2 linked regions of the Robiginitalea biformata HTCC2501 genome follow. The protein of the gene in region 1 binds, or shares a complex with, the protein of each later gene. Links are inferred from orthologs where the notes say so. Each region holds a gene or a part of one and is shown on either strand. Other genes may lie near its edges.

The links. The genes of interacting proteins can lie anywhere in the genome.
Region 2: the proteins of prfA (region 1) and prmC are in contact, whole or in part, in a crystal structure (PDB 2B3T), measured with the Escherichia coli proteins. The link is inferred for Robiginitalea biformata HTCC2501 from one-to-one orthologs.

What each region holds. Positions count from the first base shown.
Region 1 is NC_013222.1:1,701,686-1,708,820, forward strand. Bases 2,149-5,138 are described here. They hold prfA (peptide chain release factor 1), read left to right. Parts: upstream 2,149-3,100; coding sequence 3,101-4,177; downstream 4,178-5,138. Other genes in these bases: RB2501_RS07575 (FAD:protein FMN transferase), read left to right, coding at 2,149-3,016; pyrF (orotidine-5'-phosphate decarboxylase), read left to right, coding at 4,249-5,067; RB2501_RS07590 (hypothetical protein), read right to left, coding at 5,102-5,138. Outside these bases: RB2501_RS07560 (glutamine synthetase III family protein), read left to right, coding at 1-132; RB2501_RS07565 (AIR synthase related protein), read left to right, coding at 225-1,403; RB2501_RS07570 (QcrA and Rieske domain-containing protein), read left to right, coding at 1,464-1,892; more of RB2501_RS07575, read left to right, coding at 2,024-2,148; more of RB2501_RS07590, read right to left, coding at 5,139-5,296; RB2501_RS07595 (hypothetical protein), read left to right, coding at 5,534-6,064; RB2501_RS07600 (RagB/SusD family nutrient uptake outer membrane protein), read right to left, coding at 6,418-7,135. UniProt on the Escherichia coli protein: Peptide chain release factor 1 directs the termination of translation in response to the peptide chain termination codons UAG and UAA.
Region 2 is NC_013222.1:2,773,362-2,780,423, forward strand. Bases 1,948-4,864 are described here. They hold prmC (peptide chain release factor N(5)-glutamine methyltransferase), read right to left. Parts: upstream 3,905-4,864; coding sequence 2,990-3,904; downstream 1,948-2,989. Other genes in these bases: ligA (NAD-dependent DNA ligase LigA), read right to left, coding at 1,948-2,993; RB2501_RS12340 (GNAT family N-acetyltransferase), read right to left, coding at 3,909-4,400; ribD (bifunctional diaminohydroxyphosphoribosylaminopyrimidine deaminase/5-amino-6-(5-phosphoribosylamino)uracil reductase RibD), read left to right, coding at 4,445-4,864. Outside these bases: RB2501_RS12320 (metallophosphatase), read left to right, coding at 1-610; RB2501_RS12325 (hypothetical protein), read right to left, coding at 617-919; more of ligA, read right to left, coding at 972-1,947; more of ribD, read left to right, coding at 4,865-5,476; RB2501_RS12350 (HAD family hydrolase), read left to right, coding at 5,469-6,071; RB2501_RS12355 (DMT family transporter), read left to right, coding at 6,073-6,933; RB2501_RS12360 (IMPACT family protein), read left to right, coding at 6,934-7,062. UniProt on the Escherichia coli protein: Methylates the class 1 translation termination release factors RF1/PrfA and RF2/PrfB on the glutamine residue of the universally conserved GGQ motif, i.e. on 'Gln-235' in RF1 and on 'Gln-252' in RF2.

The DNA.
Region 1 (7,135 bases):
GCCAGGGCCTACTGCGAGTCCGTCCTGCCGTATTTTGACGAGATTCGCTACCACGCCGACAGGCTGGAGCGGATGGTTTCCGATACCGAGTGGCCCCTGGCCAAGTACCGGGACCTGTTGTTCATCAAATAAACAGGCCGGGTATTCCCGCCTGCCGGATGGCGGGGTTCTGCAGTATTCTCGTATTTTTGCCGCAAACCGAATTGAGAACCAAACGCCAACACATGGGGTCGAACGCATCGGAGCGCTACAGCCAGCGCGGGGTATCAGCCACCAAGGACGACGTCCACAAAGCAATTGCCAACGTGGATAAGGGATTGTTCCCCAAGGCATTCTGCAAGGTCGTGCCGGACTATCTGGGGGGCGACCCGGAGTATTGTATCGTGATGCATGCGGACGGGGCCGGGACCAAGTCCTCCCTGGCGTACATGTACTGGAAACGCACCGGCGACCTTTCCGTCTGGAAAGGGATTGCCCAGGATGCCCTGGTGATGAACCTGGACGACCTGCTATGCGTGGGCATTACCGATTCCATCCTGTTGAGCTCCACCATCGGCCGCAACGCCAACAAGATCCCCGGGGAGGTTATTGCCGCGATTATCCAGGGCACCGAGGAGCTGATTGCCGACCTCCGGGAATGGGGGGTGCACATCCACAGCACGGGGGGGGAAACCGCAGATGTGGGCGATTTGGTCCGGACGATCATCGTGGATTCCACCGTGACCGCCCGCGTGCGCCGCGACCGGATTATCGACAATGCCCGGATCTGCCCGGGGGATGTTATTGTCGCCCTGGCCTCCTTCGGGCAGGCCACCTATGAAAAAACCTATAACGGCGGGATGGGCAGCAATGGCCTTACTTCGGCCCGCCACGACGTTTTCCACCGCGACCTCGCCGGGGAATTTCCCGAGAGCTTTGACCCCGAAGTGCCTGAAGACCTGGTGTACAGCGGCAGTGTCGGGCTGCAGGACCCGGTGGAAGGGGTGCCCCTGGACGCCGGAAAACTCGTGCTGTCTCCCACCCGCACCTATGCCCCTGTAGTTGCGAAAATCCTGGAGAAATACGGCCCGGAGGAACTCCACGGAATGGTGCACTGCAGTGGCGGTGCCCAGACTAAAATCCTGCATTTCATCGACGGGCTGCATGTTGTCAAAGACAACCTTTTTCCGGTCCCCCCCTTGTTTGATCTCATCCAACGGGAATCCGGTACGGGGTGGCGGGAAATGTACCAGGTGTTCAACTGCGGCCACCGGCTGGAATTCTATGTGCCGGAAACCTGTGCACAGGACCTGATCGATATCGCCTCGACCTTTGGGATCGAAGGCCGTATCATCGGCCGTGTGGAAGAATACGACCGCCCGAAACTCACCATCCGCAGCGATAAGGGACACTTCGAATATTAGGCATACGAATTTTCTGATAAAACCGTTCTGGTAGGAGGGGATTGCCTAATTGCTAATTACATGGAGAGAAAAGAATTTTTAAGGACGCTGGGAGCCGGTGCCGCCTTTGCCGTGGCGTTTCCCTGCGTACAGGGATGTACCAAGGGGCCCGGCCTGGAAACCGAGCCGGTACCCACCGGGGTGGATTTCACCATCGACCTGAGCGGCCCGGACGGGGATGCGCTCTCGGGCAACGGCGATTTCATCATACGTAACTATGTGGTGATTGCCCGAAACCTTGCCGGAGATTTTGTCGCCGCCAGCCAGGTTTGCAGCCACCAGCAGACCCCCGAAGTCCGCTTTGTCGAAAGCCAGGGCGGTATTTTCCAGTGTGCAACCCACGGCTCGCAATTTGCCCAGGACGGGACGCCTCTGAACAGCGTAACCAGCAACCCGCTGAAGATTTTCCAGACTGCGTTAAACGGGGACCAGTTGCGGGTCTTTGAATAACCCGGCCAATCAGACCGGCCCCGGGGAGCGTATACCCCCCGGCCCACTGAGCCACCCCGTCTCCGGGGGTTTATCGGGCTCCGGGCTGCGGGACGGACTTCACCGCCTTTGAATTGCTTAAACCGAGATATGTGAGATCAGCTGCCTTGTTGCTCTATTTATTCGCCCTCCCGGGGGTATGGGGGCAACAGGACCCTTTGGTGACCGTCCGCAGGACGGAGCGCCTTTTGGGGACCGAGGTAACCGTAACGGTTACAGCGGAAAACGAGGAAATCGGGTTTATCCATATCGAAGAGGCGCTTTCCGAAATGCGGCAGGTGGCGGGCTGGATATCCAGCCGGGATCCCGTATCCGTAACCCATGCGATCAATGCCAATGCGGGCCTGCAGCCTGTAAGCGTGCCCCGCGAGATTTATAGTTTGCTGGAGCGGGCGATACAGATCTCCGAGCTGACTTCCGGCGCCTTCGATATCACCGATGCTGCCCTGGATACCCTTTGGCGTTTTGACGGGTCCATGGCGCAAATCCCGGGTGCGGAAGATGTGGCCGGGGTTTTGCCGTTGGTGGGGTATCGGAACCTCGTATTGGATGCCGGGAACCGGACCGCCTACCTGCCGGAAAAAGGGATGAAGATCAACCTGGACGCCATTGGCCGGGGGTATGCCGTAGACCGGGCCAAGGACCGGATGCTCGATAAACAGGTGCCCGGGGGCACCATCCAGGCGGGAGGCGACCTGTCGGCGTGGGGTACCCGGGGGTCGGGCGATAAATGGTTGCTCGGAATATCGGACCCGATCAATATCGGCCAAATCCTCCGGTGGGTGCCGCTTATTGAATCCTCCGTATCCATCGTCCGTACGGATGCCCAGTTTGTACGGAGCGGCGATCGCACCTACGGGTACATCATGGATCCGCACACCGGCTTTCCGGCAGAAGGGGTGGCGCAGGCTACGGTGTTGGCTCGAAACGCAGAACTGAGCAGTGCCCTTGCCCACGCGCTTTGCGTCCTGGGGCCGGAAAACGGGATCCGCCTGATCGAATACCTGGGGGATACCGAGGCCGTGATCGTGGACGATGCGGGGATCATGTACTGGACCAGCGGCCTGTCGCTGAGCCGCGAGTAGCCTGGCCGGGGGCGGTGAGGGCACTGCAGATCCCCCCGAAAATCTCCCTAAAAATCGTAACTTCGCAGGGAATCCCAACAGCCCATGCTCGATAAACTGAATATTGTAAAGCAACGCTTTGACGAGGTCTCCGACCTGATCATCCAACCGGACATTATCGCCGACCAAAAGCGGTACATCCAGTTGAACAAGGAATACAAGGATTTAAAGGAGATCGTGGATATGCGAGAGAAGTATATCCAATTGCAAAATCGCATCTCGGAAGCTGAGGAGATCCTCTCCGACGGGAGCGACCCGGAAATGGCCGAGATGGCCAAACTCCAGCTCGAGGAGGCCCGGGAGGCGATACCCCCGCTGGAGGACGCCATCAAGATGAAGCTGATCCCCAAAGACCCTGAGGATGCCAAGGACGTTGTTATGGAAATTCGCGCCGGTACCGGGGGGGACGAGGCGAGCATTTTTGCCGGAGACCTCTTCCGGATGTACACGAAATACTGCGAGTCCAGGGGTTGGAAAACCAACGTTATCGACCTGAGTGAGGGGACCAGCGGCGGATTCAAGGAAATCCATTTTGAAGTGAGCGGGGAGGATGTTTACGGCACGCTGAAATTCGAAGCCGGCGTCCACCGGGTACAGCGCGTCCCCCAGACCGAGACCCAGGGCCGGGTGCACACGAGTGCGGCCACGGTAATGGTCCTGCCCGAAGCCGAGGATTTTGACGTGCAGATCGACCCGAAGGACGTCCGCATCGATTACTTCTGTTCCTCTGGCCCCGGGGGGCAATCCGTGAACACCACCTATTCCGCCGTACGGCTGACACACGTCCCCACGGGGATCGTGGCCCAGTGCCAGGACGAAAAATCCCAGCATAAAAACAAGGACAAGGCTTTTAAGGTATTGCGCTCCAGGCTCTACGACATGGAACTGGCCAAGAAACAGGAAGAGGACGCCGCTAAGCGGAATTCCCAGGTGAGCAGCGGGGACCGGTCGGCAAAGATCCGTACCTATAACTACCCCCAGGGGCGCGTAACGGATCACCGAATCGGCCTCACGCTCTACGACCTGCAGAATATCATCAACGGGGACATCCAGAAAATAATCGACGAGCTCATGCTGGTGGAGAACACCGAAAAGCTCCGGGAGGCCTCCGAAATTCTGTAGGGCGGCAACCCCCACAGACAAACCGGCCAACTCCCCCCGATGAGTAAAGACCAATCGACCAAATTCCAACGATGACCACAGAACAGCTAACCAGCCACATCCGGGAGAAACAGTCCTTTCTCTGTGTGGGCCTGGACACCGATTTGGACAAGATCCCGCGGCACCTCCTCCAGGAAGAAGACCCGATCTTTGCCTTCAACAAAGCCATTATCGACGCCACCCGCGATTACTGCGTTGCCTATAAGCCGAATACTGCCTTTTACGAGGCCTATGGGGCCCGCGGATGGCAGTCGCTGGAGCGGACCATCGGGTACCTGAATGCCACCTGTCCGGAGCATTTTACCATTGCGGATGCCAAGCGAGGGGATATCGGGAATACCTCCACGCGGTATGCGAAGGCGTTTTACGAAGAAATGGATTTTGACGCCCTCACCGTGGCCCCGTATATGGGCCGGGATTCGGTGGAGCCCTTCCTGGCATTCGAGGATAAATTTGTGATTTTGCTGGCCCTTACGTCCAACCCGGGTGCCTTTGACTTCCAGACGGGGACATTCGGCGGCGAAGCCCTGTATGAAAAGGTGTTATCTGCCAGCCTCGAATATGCGGGTTCCGAACGCCTGATGTTTGTGGTAGGTGCTACCAAAGCCGAGTACCTGGCAGCCATCCGCAAGCGGGTGCCGGATCATTTCCTGCTGATACCGGGGGTGGGCGCCCAGGGCGGGAGCCTTGAAGATGTCTGCAAATATGGGATGAACGGGCAGGTGGGCCTGCTGGTGAATTCCTCCAGGGGGATTATCTATGCGGGGAACGGGCCGGATTTTGCGGAACGCGCTGCGGAGCAGGCTGCGTCCATAAGGGAGCAGATGGCAAAAATTCTCGCCGGGGACTGACCCCTGCGGATTGCCGGTATGAGAAGCGGGAAGCTCAGATAAGGCTCTGCAGCATCCGCTGGATCTTCTTCGCTTTCAGTTCAAAGAATTCCCGGAGGTTCGCATCCGACTGGGCCGCTTCGGCCGCCTTGCGGACAAAATTATTGTACTGGTATTCCAACATGTGGATGCCCTGGTGGTCTTCTGCCACAGGGGTGATTGCGCCTACTTTGCAATATTGATTTTCCATAGCCATCAGTTTCTTTCAAATATACGGTGAAATCCGGCGCATGGATTTCGGGCTTAGGAGGTATTTAACTATTAATCAGGTCATTTGTCTATTTTTTAACGTTCACCTATCGATTTATTCACAAAACGGGGCCGTTCCGGCCGATTTCGGGAATCGCCCGTACGGAATGGGCCCTGCCGGTTGGACTTCACCGGGGGCTCTGCGGGTTTTGTATCTTTAGGGAAAGCGCGATATATTATGAAAGGAATCCGAATAACTGTTGGATGTTTTTTAATGGCCCTGATGCCCCTGGTAACCGCCCGGGGACAGGAGAACCCACCTGACTCTTCCTGCAATTGCTGCACCGAGATGCACCGTGCCTTCGATTTCTGGATCGGGGAGTGGGAGGTAACCGGACCGGACGGATCCGTTTTGGGGACCAACCGGATCGAGAGAATACAGGGGGGGTGCGTATTGCAGGAGCACTGGGAAACCGCCGGGAATGGCACAACCGGAACCAGCCTGAATTACTACAACTCCGGGGATGAGGCCTGGGAACAGCTTTGGGTCGATAATTCCGGGTATGTGCTCAAACTGCGCGGCGGGCCGGAGGATGGCGCCATGGTGCTGGCTTCCGAACCCGTCCGGCTCTCTTCCGGCAAAGACCGGGTCAACCGGATTACCTGGACGCCCCGGGAGGACGGAACCGTCCGGCAGCACTGGCAAGTGTTGGAAGGCGGGGAGGTCGTGCAGACGCTTTTTGACGGGATTTACCGTCGAGCAGAATAAGCAGGGCTGCCGTTTAAGGGGGGTGCAGTTTAAGGATGGCAGTTCCAATAATAAAATGGCGGCCCCGAGTGTCAGATAGCTAATTCAAATACTACACTAAAAAATGAGACAGAAATGTTTTTAGGGAGTATGGACCTCGGAGCCGCCAGGCTTTATATGTTTTAAACTACTTCAAAGAAAGCCCGGATCTTTCTGTTTCCGGGTAATACTTATAAACCTTTACCCATCCGACCTATTTTTACGCCGGGTTTACAATGGCCCGGATATACAATGGCCGGGATAAAAGAAATCCGCGCAAAAAAGCGCGGATTTCCCGGTTGACGCAACGGACAACCGCGTTGGAATAACCAGAATCAGAAATTACCTGGGTTTTGGGTGATATTCGGATTGTTTGTGGTTTCATCCTCAACAATCGGGAAAATCACCTTATTTGCCCCGGGCTCGGACTCGGGGCCTCCCCCGGGACGCAGATTCCGGTTATTGCGCAACAGATCCATCCGACGATGCCCTTCAAAGCACAGTTCCTTCCGCCGCTCGTTCAGGATGGCGTCCAGGTCTACGGTCCCCAGCGGCCCGAGGCCCGCCCGGTCGCGCAACAGGTTGATATCCTCCAGGGGGGTTGCCCCGATGGAGGTCCCGCCCCGCAGGTTCGCTTCGGCCCGGATCAGGTACATCTCCGTGATGCGCAGGACCATGCCGTCCGAGGCGTTGTTAACCACGTCCGGATATTTCAGCGTAAAAAAGGTGTCATTGCCCCCGGCATCGGTAGCCGCCTGCGACAGCGTGGTAAACCGGAGATCCCCGGGCTCCGCTGCAAAGGCGTCCAGCAAATCCTGGCTGAAGGGGGCGTCACCCCGCCCGCCGGGAGCCGGGTTGTAAAAGTTCACGTACACTTCGTCCGACCCGGCGGCCTCCTGCGGCCCGTCCGTCGGGGTGTTTACCACCACAAAAATATGCTCCGAAGATCCCGGGTTGTCGTCGTAGAAGTCATAGGTGCCTGCCAGGGCGTAGTTCCCCGAGCCGATCACCTGGTTGGCCATCTCGGCCGCCTGGGACCATTGTTCCCGGTAG
Region 2 (7,062 bases), 1.1 Mb from region 1 along the record:
ACTGGAATTCCGGCTGATGAGCCGCATGGACTACCAGGCCGCCACCCTGGGCAACCACGATTTCGACAACGGCATCCCCGGGTTACTCGCACAGCTGCCCTATGCGAGTTTCGAGTTTGTCTCGGCCAATTACGATTTCACCAACACGGACCTGAACGGCCTGGTGGCGCCGTATACAATCCGGGTAGTGGACGGGGTCCGGATCGGGATTTTTGGACTGGGCATTGAACTGGACGGCCTGGTAATGCCGGACCTCTATGGGGAAACCCTTTACCAGGACCCCTATGAAAGGGCCCTGGACATGTCCCGCACCCTCAGGGAGGAGGAAGCCTGCCACCTGGTCATCTGCCTTTCCCATCTGGGGTTCCGCTACGACGACCCGAGCCGTCCCAGCGATGTACTGCTGGCTCAAAAAACCGAAGGGATCGACCTGATTATCGGGGGGCATACGCATACCTTCCTGGAAGAAGCCCGCGTGCTGTCTAACCGGGCGGGGGATCCCGTACTCGTGAACCAGGTGGGATGCTACGGGGTTCGGCTGGGCCGGGTAGATTTTTTCCTGGAACCCGGGGCGCCGCCGGCCGGTTCCTGGGTATCGATCACTGTGTGACCCGCTTTATTCCTGCAGTAAATACGCGACAATTTCCCGGAATTCTTCCTGTAGTGAATGCTCCGGGTAAGGCCGGCCGGCCCGGTTGTACCAGTAGCCCGCATTCCATCGATCGCCTTCCCGCCTGTGGAGGTAGGCGTGTATCCAGCTTCCCACGGGCCCCTTCATGGCCTCGGCAATATCGTGCGATGCCTGCCAGTCCCCTGCCCCTTCCCACCAAAGGGCCTTCAGGCCGTCCGGCCAGGAAGTATCCGGGGCCTGGCGATCCAGGGTTTTTTCGAATTCGTCTACATTTTCAGGCAGTGGCATAATACTTTCGTTTCAATCTGTTTATCGCAGGTTCTCCCCCTGTCCGCCCGGGTCAGTCCCCGAGCATTTCCAGGAACTGGGTTTCCGAAATAATGGGTACCCCGTTTTTGTCCGCCTTTTCCCGCTTGCTGGGCCCCATGTTGGCCCCGGCAACCAAAAAGTTCGTACGGGCCGATACCGAGGAGGTGACCTTCCCCCCATTGTCCTCGATGCGTTTTTTTAATTCGTTCCGTCCAATGGACTCAAAGACCCCGGAGACCACAAAAGTTTTGCCCCGGAATAAATCGGTTTGCCCCCTGAGTTGTTCTTCACTCAGGGAGAACTGCAGGCCGTGTCCCTTGAGCTTTTCGACCCGTTCCCGGTTGACCGGGTCGCTGAAAAATTCCACCACGCTTCCCGCAATCCGCTGGCCGATTTCGTCTACCTGTTGCAGCTCGTCGGCACTGGCAGCCATCAGCGCATCGATGTTCTTATAGGCCCTTGCGAGTTTCTTGGCAACGGTTTCCCCTACATATCGTATCCCCAGGGCAAACAACACGCGCTCGAAAGGCACTTTCCTGGAGGCGGCCACCCCTTCCACCAGGTTGGCTGCAGATTTCTCCGCCATGCGTTCCAGGGGAAGCAGGTCGTCAGTGGTCAGCGTGTACAGATCCGCGTAATCCCCGATCAGTCCCTCCTTAAACAGGAGCTCTACGGTTTCGGAGCCCAGCCCTTCAATATCCATGGCTTTTCGGGAAATAAAATGCTGGATGCGCCCGGTGATCTGGGGCGGGCACCCGGTGTCGTTCGGGCAGAAATGCTGGGCTTCTCCCGGGTTTCGCACCAGCTCGGTCCCGCACTCCGGACAGGCCGAAATGTAGGTGGTCGGGGCACTGTTTTCCGGGCGTTTGCTAAAATCCACCCCCGTGATCTTCGGGATGATCTCCCCGCCTTTTTCCACGTAAACGGTATCCCCTTCCCGTACGTCCAGTTTGGCAATCTGGTCGGCATTGTGCAGGGATGCGCGCTTGACGGTGGTTCCGGCCAGCAAGACAGGTTCCAGGTTGGCAACCGGGGTAATCGCACCGGTTCGGCCTACCTGGTAGGTAATCCGTTCCAGGCGCGTGGCGGCCTGCTCGGATTTGAATTTGTACGCCATGGCCCATCGGGGCGATTTGGCCGTATACCCCAATTCTTCCTGTTGCTGCAGGCTATTGACCTTGACCACCACCCCGTCTGTTTCATAAGGCAGTTCCAGGCGGTGAGAATCCCAGTACTCCAGGTAGGCCACAACCTCGTCGATATTCTTGCACAATTTGGCCGTGTCCGGCACCTTAAACCCGAGTTTCCGGGCCAAACCGAGTATTTCAAAGTGCGAATCGGCCCCGAGGTCCCGGCCTGCCATCCCGTAAAGCAGACAATCCAGGGGGCGCTCAGCCACGATGCTGCTATCCTGCAATTTCAGGCTCCCCGAAGCGGTGTTCCTTGGATTCATATAGGGGTCCTCCCCGTTTTCGACCCGTTCCCGGTTCATACGGGCAAAACCTTCCAGCGGCAACACAATTTCGCCCCGGATATCAAAGCGGTTGGGATAGTCGCCCTGCAGCCGGAGCGGGATGGACCGAATGGTTCGGACATTCGTCGTCACGTCATCGCCCTGCGTACCGTCCCCCCGGGTAACGGCTCGCAACAAAGCGCCGTCCTGGTAGGTCAGGCTGATGGATGCCCCGTCGTACTTCAGCTCGCAGGTAAAAGTCACCGGAACATCGCCCAGCACCCGCTGGATGCGCTTTTCCCATTCCCGCAACTCCTCCACGGAATAGGAATTGTCCAGGGAGTACATCGGGTAATCGTGGACGACGGTCTCAAAATTTTTGGTGATGGCACCTCCCACGCGTTGCGTCGGGGAAGCCGGGTCGTAAAATTCCGGGTGCTGCTTCTCGAGGTCCTGCAACGCCTTGAGCTTCATGTCGAAGTCATAGTCGCTGATTACCGGTTCGTCCAGTACGTAATAGCGGTAATTATGGTCCCGGAGTTCGTCCCGGAGCGCCTGTATCTTCTCCGCTATATCCCGCTTGTTCACTTTCTCGGTCATGGGTTTTGCCTCGCTTTATGGTTTGTATCCGGGCTCCGGCCGCACAGAAACCGGTCCTTTCCAAAAATATCTTTTTTCAGGGAAACTTCGAGTAAACCGGCCTCCCGGAACAACTCCGCGGTCGGCGCGCCGAAATCCTCGTGGATTTCAACATACAACCACCCCCCACCGCGTAAATGGCGGCGCGAAAACCCGGCGATATGCCTGTAATAGAGCAATGGGTCGGAATCCGGGGCGAAAAGTGCCTCCCGGGGCTCGTGGTCCCTGACGTGGACTGCCAATTGGCCTTCCTGGCCCCTGGGAATGTAGGGCGGGTTGGAGATGATCAGGTCGTATCCGGGCCATTCCCCTTCCGGATTCAGAATACTTTCGGGCCATTCCCCTTCCGGGTTGCGGATATCCGCCCGAACCAGGCGCACATCCAGTCCGAGGTGCCGGGCATTCTCCCTGGCAACCTCCAGGGCCTCCCCGGAAATGTCGAGAGCTGTTACCCGGGCAGCGGGCAGGCTTTTTGCCAGGCCCAGGGCGATACAACCGCTGCCTGTCCCGATATCGAGGATGTTCCCTTCCCTGAGGTCCGCGGCGTGCCGCTCCAGGACCCACCGTACGAGCTCTTCGGTTTCCGGGCGCGGTATCAGCGCGCCCGGGCCTACCCGCAAGTCCATATCCAGGAATCGGGCCGTACCTGTAATATACTGAACGGGCTGGCCTGCTGCCAGCTGGGACAGGGCATTGAAAAGGGGGGCTTCTTCTTCGCGGGTCAGCATTTTCCCGGGTTCCAGTCCAAGCACAAATCGCGGCAGGTCCAGATAGTGCTCCAGAAGGCGGTAAAACAAAGCGTCCACTTCCCCGGGCGGATGAGTCCCGCCGAGTTCCTTCCTGTAAATGTCCCGCACCTCGCGCAACAGCATCCGCTCAGAGTTTTTTGCGCATCCAGACCTGGCAGGCCGTATGCCCGGTACAGCCGAGTGGCTGGCTGAGATCCTCAAACCCGTACCGGCGATAGAGGCTCAGGGCCGTCTCCATGTAGGGCATGGTTTCCAGGTAACAATACGCGTATCCCAACTCCCGGGCTTTCTGCAGGGCTTTTTCCAAGAGGGCTTTCCCAAACCCCATGCCCCGGAGTTCCTCCCGGAAATACATTTTCTGAAGTTCGCAGGTATCTGCATCCCCGCCATCCAGGGGGGCAATCCCGCCGCCGCCCCAAACCTCCTGCTCGTCGGCCACCACCCAGAATGCACTGTCCGGGCGGTCATAGGTTTCAAACATCCGGTCCAGGGAAGTATCCGCCAGGGCCGTTCCCCGGGCGGGCGCCCCGGTGCCCGGAAGCACCTCCCGGATCAACGCCGCCAGTCCCGGGTTGTCGCCGGGTTCAATCCGCCGCAATTTCAAGGTCGCTTTATTCATCCCCAATATGCTATTTTTGCGGGGTGAAGATACAGGAAAAATACATGTTGCGCTGCATCCAAATCGGTCGGAATGCCCTGGGCCGGAGTGCGCCGAACCCGATGGTCGGGGCCCTACTGACCCATGGCGATACGATTATCGGTTCCGGGTATACCAGTGCTTTTGGCGGGCCGCATGCCGAGGTAAATGCCATCCGTAGCGTGGCCGACCCCGGCAAGTTGCCGGATTCCACCCTGTATGTCACCCTGGAACCCTGCTGCCATCACGGGAAAACGCCTCCCTGCACAGACCGGATCATCGAGTCGGGAATACGCCGCGTGGTGGTCGGGCTGCCAGACCCGCACGACAAGGTGGCCGGCCAGGGGATCGCACAACTGAGGGAGGCCGGTTGCCAGGTGGAAGTAGGGGTTGCAGCGGACGCCTGCCGGGAACACCACAAGCGCTTTCTGACCCTGCACGAAAAAGGCCGTCCCTATATCGTATTGAAGTGGGCCCAGAGTCCGGATGGCTTCCTGGCACCCGATCCGGAAGTCAGGGGCGAATCGACGGGGCCCTGGTGGATTACCGGCCGGGAATCCCGCCAACTCGTCCACAAATGGCGGACCCAGGAGTCGGCAATTCTGGTAGGCTGGAGAACGGCTGCGGCCGATGACCCCCAACTCACCAGCAGGGACTGGGCGGGGAAGGACCCGCTTCGGGTCCTGCTGGATCCGTCAGGCAGGGCTCCGGAAGGCCTTCGCTTGCTGGACGGGAAGGTGCCGACACTCCGGGTATTGCACACCGGGCAGCAGCCCACCGGCAGCGCCCGGGTCGAGAATATTTTCCTGGAGCCGGGTCCGGGGTTCCTGCGGGCACTGTGCAGAGAACTCCGGGAGCGGGGGGTGCTGAGTATCCTTGTGGAAGGGGGCGCCCACACCCTGGGTTCCTTCCTCTCCGCAGGGCTATGGGACGAAGCCCGCGTATTCACAGGGCCCCGGCCATTAAACGGCGGGCTGCGGGCCCCGGCCTTATCCGGAAGGCTCGTGGCAAACACTGCCTCCGGGGCAGACACCCTAACCCTCTGGCGCAATGATTAAAAACCTGATATTCGATTTTGGGGACGTGATCATCGACCTCGACAAGGAAGGGGTGCCCCGGGCTTTGGCGGGGTATGGGCTCTCCGGGGCCGACCCGGAACTCGTATCATGGGCCAACCAATACGAAGCGGGCCAAATGACCAGCACCGAATTCCTCGACCGGCTGGGCAACCGCCTTGGGGAACCCGATCGGGAAGTACTCGTCAGGCATTGGAATACCACCATCCGCCACCTCCCGGAAGGCCGCCTTGAATTCCTGGAAAACCTCCGCGACTCCGGGGGTTTTCGGATGTTTTTACTCAGCAATACGAACGAGTTGCACATGGCCTGTGTGGCCCGACAGCTGGGGGAAGAGACTTTTTCCCGGTTAAAAGCATGTTTTGAAGGCTTTTACCTGTCCTACCAGATAGGGATGCGCAAACCGGAACCCGGGATCTTCCGGCATGTGCTGGAGGAGAACCGGTTGGCGCCCGGGGAAACACTGTTTATCGACGACACCCTTGAACATATCCTGGGGGCGCGTTCGCTGGGAATTGCCACCTGGCACCTGCAGGTGGGACAGGAGGATGTCCGGGAACTCAAAAACCGCCTCTGATATGTGGGACCTGATTTTGAGTATCGCCAGCTCCAGCCTGATATTCGTCGTCTTTAAGGGATATAGCCGTTTTCGCGTAAACACCTTCTATGCCATTATCGGAAATTACCTGACCGCCTGCAGCGTGGGCTTTATTTTCTTCCCCAGAACCCTTTCGCTTCCGGAAATCCCGGGAAAACCCTGGTTTTTGCCTGCCGTCGCCCTGGGGGTTCTCTTTATCGTCATTTTTAACCTGATGGCCCGGACATCTCAGCAACTGGGCGTTTCGGTAGCCTCGGTGGCCACCAAGATGTCCCTGGTCATCCCGGTGGTTGCCGGGGTGGTCCTCTACGGAGAAGTCCTCGGGCCGATCAAGATAGCCGGAATTGCCCTGGCATTGGTAGCCGTGTATTTTGCCTCCGTCAAAACCCGCAAGGTCTCCTGGGAGCCCCGGCTGCTCTACCTGCCCGCCCTGGTTTTCCTGGGCTCGGGCATCATCGACACGAGCATCAAATACCTGGAGGAAACCCGGATCCCGGATGCGGAATACCCCTTGTTCTCCGCCTGCATCTTCGGGGCCGCCGGCACTACCGGCATCCTGGTCACCGCCCTGAGGAAACCCCGGGAGCTTTTCACCTGGCGGCCGCGCAACCTGCTCGGGGGCCTGGCCCTGGGTATCCCCAACTTTTTTTCAATCTACTTCCTGCTCAAAGCCCTGCAATTCGACGGGCTCACCAGTGCCGCTATTTTTACACTGAATAACGTGGGTATCGTAACGCTCACCACCCTGCTTGGTATTGCTTTTTTCGGGGAGAAATTATCCGCCCGCAACTGGTTGGGCGTTGGCCTGGCACTGGTAAGCATCGCCATTATAAGTTCGTAAATGGAGCAGAACCTGTCTTTCCGTACGCTGAAAGCCCCTTGCGGCCCTTCCGAATACCGCGATCGAAAGAGCAAGTTCCTCGGGTATGCATATCCTGTCAATACCACCTCCGGGGCACAGGAACTTGTG